DNA from 2 places in the Bacillus sp. DU-106 genome. Region 1 is predicted to be linked to the other one. Evidence: predicted binding sites of a transcription regulator. Region 1 holds the regulator's gene; the other holds the start of a gene.
The links. Region 1 encodes LexA, which represses DNA repair genes until DNA is damaged. Its sites were predicted from a motif close to CGAACATATGTTCG; they were not measured.
Positions count from the first base shown of each region.

Region 2: C3Y97_RS11105 (YolD-like family protein) is a predicted target of LexA. The motif match lies at 1,167-1,180, and genes of this name have one in related genera.

Region 1 covers NZ_CP026607.1:3,703,463-3,705,672, reverse strand. The annotation lists gene C3Y97_RS18710 (DUF4097 family beta strand repeat-containing protein) at 1-523, shown strand, start outside; gene lexA (transcriptional repressor LexA) at 614-1,234, opposite strand; gene C3Y97_RS18700 (YneB family resolvase-like protein) at 1,376-2,032, shown strand; gene C3Y97_RS18695 (DUF896 domain-containing protein) at 2,078-2,210, shown strand, end outside.
Region 2 covers NZ_CP026607.1:2,148,705-2,150,914, reverse strand. The annotation lists gene C3Y97_RS11115 (hypothetical protein) at 1-81, opposite strand, end outside; gene gerPF (spore germination protein GerPF) at 289-504, shown strand; gene C3Y97_RS11105 (YolD-like family protein) at 713-1,048, opposite strand; gene C3Y97_RS11100 (KH domain-containing protein) at 1,351-1,758, opposite strand; gene C3Y97_RS11095 (hypothetical protein) at 2,008-2,210, opposite strand, start outside.

The sequences.
Region 1 (2,210 bases):
AAGAGAAAAAGGTGCTTCATTTGATTTTTCTTTTTACGATTTTAGGTTTCAAACGTCTAAATTGACTCTCCTTGTGCCCGAACGCTCTTACCAAGATGTAAAAGTAAATTCATCTGCTGGACAAATCGAAATGAGTGATGTGAAAAGTGATAGCGTAAGTGTTAGGACACTTGCTGGAGAAGTAGAGTTGAAACAAGTAACGGCTAAGAATGTGGAGGGATCGACAAAAGCTGGTGAGGTGAACTTTAAGAAGGTATTAGGGAAAGTGACCGCAAAAACAACAAGTGGGGAAATAAATATTCAAGATCATGATTCTAAGTATAATCTAGAAGCAAGTTCAACTGCGGGAGATATAGATATTACTTTATCGGAAACACCACAAGATGCGGTAATTACTGGGCAAAGTGCTGCTGGAGATGTAACAATTTTTAATGAAGAAAATAAAAATGTAACAATTGGAAATGGTAGTAAAAAGATTAGCGGTAAAACGGCTGCGGGAGATGTGACGATTGAAACTCGTTAATAAGAAATAGAATGCATGGAAATCTATCAAAATACAAAAAGAAGATAATTACCGTATATAAATAAGGTAATTATCTTCTTTTTGTTATTTTTAATGTAAATCACGATATACGCCAATTACTTTCCCGATAACTGACACTTGTTTTAAAATGATAGGTTCTAATGAAGAGTTTTCTGGTTGTAGACGGAAATGGTCTTTTTCTTTATAGAAACGTTTAACTGTTGCTTCGTTATCCTCTGTTAAAGCGACTACAATTTCACCATTATATGCAGACTGCTGTTGGCGAACAACAACTAAATCTCCATCGAAAATACCAGCTTCAATCATACTATCTCCAGAAATACGTAACATGAACACTTGGTCTGCTCCAGCAACAATACTAGCTGGAAGTGGGAAATGTTCTTCTACGCTTTCGACCGCTGTAATTGGTAAACCAGCAGTGACTTTTCCGACAATTGGAACTTGAATAACAGATTGTGTTTCCGTATCCATTCGGTCTTCACCTAAAATTTCAATGGCACGTGGTTTTGTTGGATCGCGTCGAATGTATCCTTTTTCTTCTAATCGTGATAAATGTCCGTGCACTGTAGAACTAGAAGCGAGGCCGACTGCTTGACCAATTTCACGTACGGAAGGTGGATATCCTTTTTCTTGTACTTTTAGCTTAATAAAGTCGAGAATGTCTTGCTGGCGTTTCGTTAACTTTTCCATGTTTTCTAACACCTCGTTTTCTTTCATTTTTCTTATTAATAAGTATAACATGTGAAAAAACATTCTACAAACATAAGTTCGAACAAATGGCGGATTTATGTTACACTATAGGGAAATAATAGGGAGAAAGAGGGGTTCAAAATGAATGCAATTATTTATGCACGTGTGAGTACAACGAAAGAAGCGCAAGAAACATCATTATTACGTCAAAAAGATGAATTATTGCATTTAGCTGAGCGCTATCAAATGAATGTTACTAAGGTGATTGAAGAGCAGGCTAGTGGATATACAATTGAACGTGACGGTATATTAGAGGTGTTGGATACAATTCGAGACGAACAAATTGATGTGTTACTTATACAAGATGAAACGCGTCTTGGTAGAGGAAATGCGAAGATCGCGTTAATGCATTGTTTACATAAAGAAGGCATAAAAGTATATACGCATACACATAATGGTGAATTACAATTGTCGGATTCTGATTCAATGGTATTAGATATTATTGGTATTGTTGAAGAATATCAAAGAAAGATTCATAATTTGAAAATTAAACGAGGTATGCAACGTGCAGTAGAAAAAGGTTATCGTCCAGAAAAAAATTTAAAAAATCGTCATTTAAGTGTAGGAAGAGAGAAAAAAGAAGTGCCAATTGAGGAAATTGTACGTTTGCGAAAAAGTGAACTCACGTTTGAAGAAATTGCAGCAACATTACGTGGATTTGGTCATAATGTTTCAAAGGCGACTGTACATCGTAGATATGTAGAGTATACGAAGCAATTGCTTGATAAAGAAGAGTAACTATTGTATGATAATAATCAGTTTTGATTAGAAGGGGGATTCGAGATGATTAATCACGAACTCGTTGAACGCATTAACTTCTTAGCGAAAAAAGCAAAAGCTGAAGGTTTAACTGAAGAAGAGCAACGTGAGCGTCAATCGCTACGTGAACAATATTTAAAAGGATTTCGTCAAAATA
Region 2 (2,210 bases), 1.6 Mb from region 1:
AACTTCATTACTATAAATTAGTGCAACAAGATTACTTGATTTGGCATCTGTTAAATCAACTTTTTTCATAATATCTTTCATTACATTTTGCCTCCTTTATTTTCATATATATCAATTATACAAATTTTTTAAAAAAATTACTCAACTTTATTATATTAATTTTAACACACTTTTATTGAAATCCATGCTCCAAACGTTTTACTATTCCACAATTTTTATTATATGAACCATCTGGACTATAACTCCATATAGTAATGTTAACAACTTTTTATAAAGCAGGTGAAAATTATGCCATCAGTTGTAGGAAATTTAGTTGTACAAAATAGTAATGGATCATTTAACTTAGGTGATTTCTACAACGTTTCTCCGAAAGAAAATACGAAAGCTTATAATGGTTCCGGCGCATCAAACGTTGGTTTTGTTGTTAATACTTTTAGCGGTGTTAGCGCGACCAATACATTTGATTCTGACCTTGCAGATCAAAACCAAGTGGGTACAGCCTAATCTTATGTTCAACTTTTTGTATAGAAAATTTTAATTTGTCTATACTATAATCAGGCTGTTTGACAGCTCTTATCGATTTTGGAGTACCCTATCTTTTTCTCCCTTTCCCTGGGGCTCAGCAGCTAGCACAAAGCTAGCTGCTTTTTCTTATATTATTTGTCTCATAAATCAGAAATAAAAAAAGCTGCCATTTAATATTCAGCTTCTTTTACATTATTTCAATAATATCCATAGCGTTAAATACGTAAGTTTTATAAAAGGCGTCTGTACAAATTACAATTTGTTTTACCGGATTGATATGTACAACAGTCATGTAGCTTGTTAATATGTAACCATCTTCAAAATATGTTACCAATATTTCTTTCTCAGACAGTAATGACGTTAATAATTTATCAGAAATCCTCTCTTTTGCTTCATTTGTTAAAAGCGGTTTTTGTACTTTTAATTTCTCTCCAATAATCTTTCTCATATTTAAAAGTTGTTCGGACATTACTGTAAACGGAACCCACTCTCTTTCTTCTTTTTGTATCTTTACATCGTTCATTTTTTATCTCCTTGATCATTTATACATTTATTTATTCATGCTATCCCTTAGTTATTTTTAATACTTACTAAACTATAATTAGGTTACCTCTTAAAAGAACATTCGTTCTTATTATACACGAACTTACGTTCCTTTGAGAAGAGCTATACTTATTATTTCTTAACAAAAAACATAATTTTATTTATCTCCATATTTTTTCCTTTATCAAATAAACTTTTCATTTCTTATATAAAATGCATATAAAAACTAAAAGGCGACTTCACACAAAGTGAAATCGCCTTTTTCTAAAAAATATTCAAAGCTTATTTTTCTATCCTAACTAATGTTCTTTCTAGAATACATAATTCATCTATATTAAAATGATTTATTTTTAAGTTCAATTCCCCTACTCGTTCCTTATCTTCATCACCAACCCAACAACTAAATAATTCGAAATAGTCTCCATCTTCCAAATAACTTTCCATAATCTTGCATAAAGTTAAAAGTTTTTCTTTCGCTTCTTTTTTTTCCTTTACATTTTGCCACTCGACCAGTTCAATTCCCCAATTAGTTGAAACCTCATATGTGTAATTTGTTTGGAATTGATAATCTTGTACAATTTCAAGCATACTTTCATCTGAAAAACACGGTCCAAAAACAATTACATCATTAGAATCTGGATCCGTTAACGGAATTTCTACATTACAGCCTATGTAACTTGCTAAACTCATTTTATACTCCTCCAATATTCGTATAAAAAATACTTCATAGTATATTTATTTACTCAAATATAAAATCCCTGCCTAAACGAAAAAGTTTTAAATTTTTATCGTTTATTAACCATCTATAACTGAAAACATATACTATGATGAACGAACTCACAAAGCATAAGAAAAGAGAGCATTTACAACACTCTTTTTTCTTACATACTCTATGGAACTTTACAAAACTGAATCAGTGATTTTTATTATTATATTTTATTACATATACTTAGGTTGTACTATTATATGTAACTCTCTCTCTGTATCCGCTTTTTTCGGATGACGAAAATAATTAAGTTCGTACTTTAACACTTTATACTCAACCATCCCAATTTTAATCCCTTTCGTTTCTTTTAATATAACTAATAAATCACTTATATTTTCATCATATGACTCAAAAATTTTCGCTCCGCCCTCTCCTT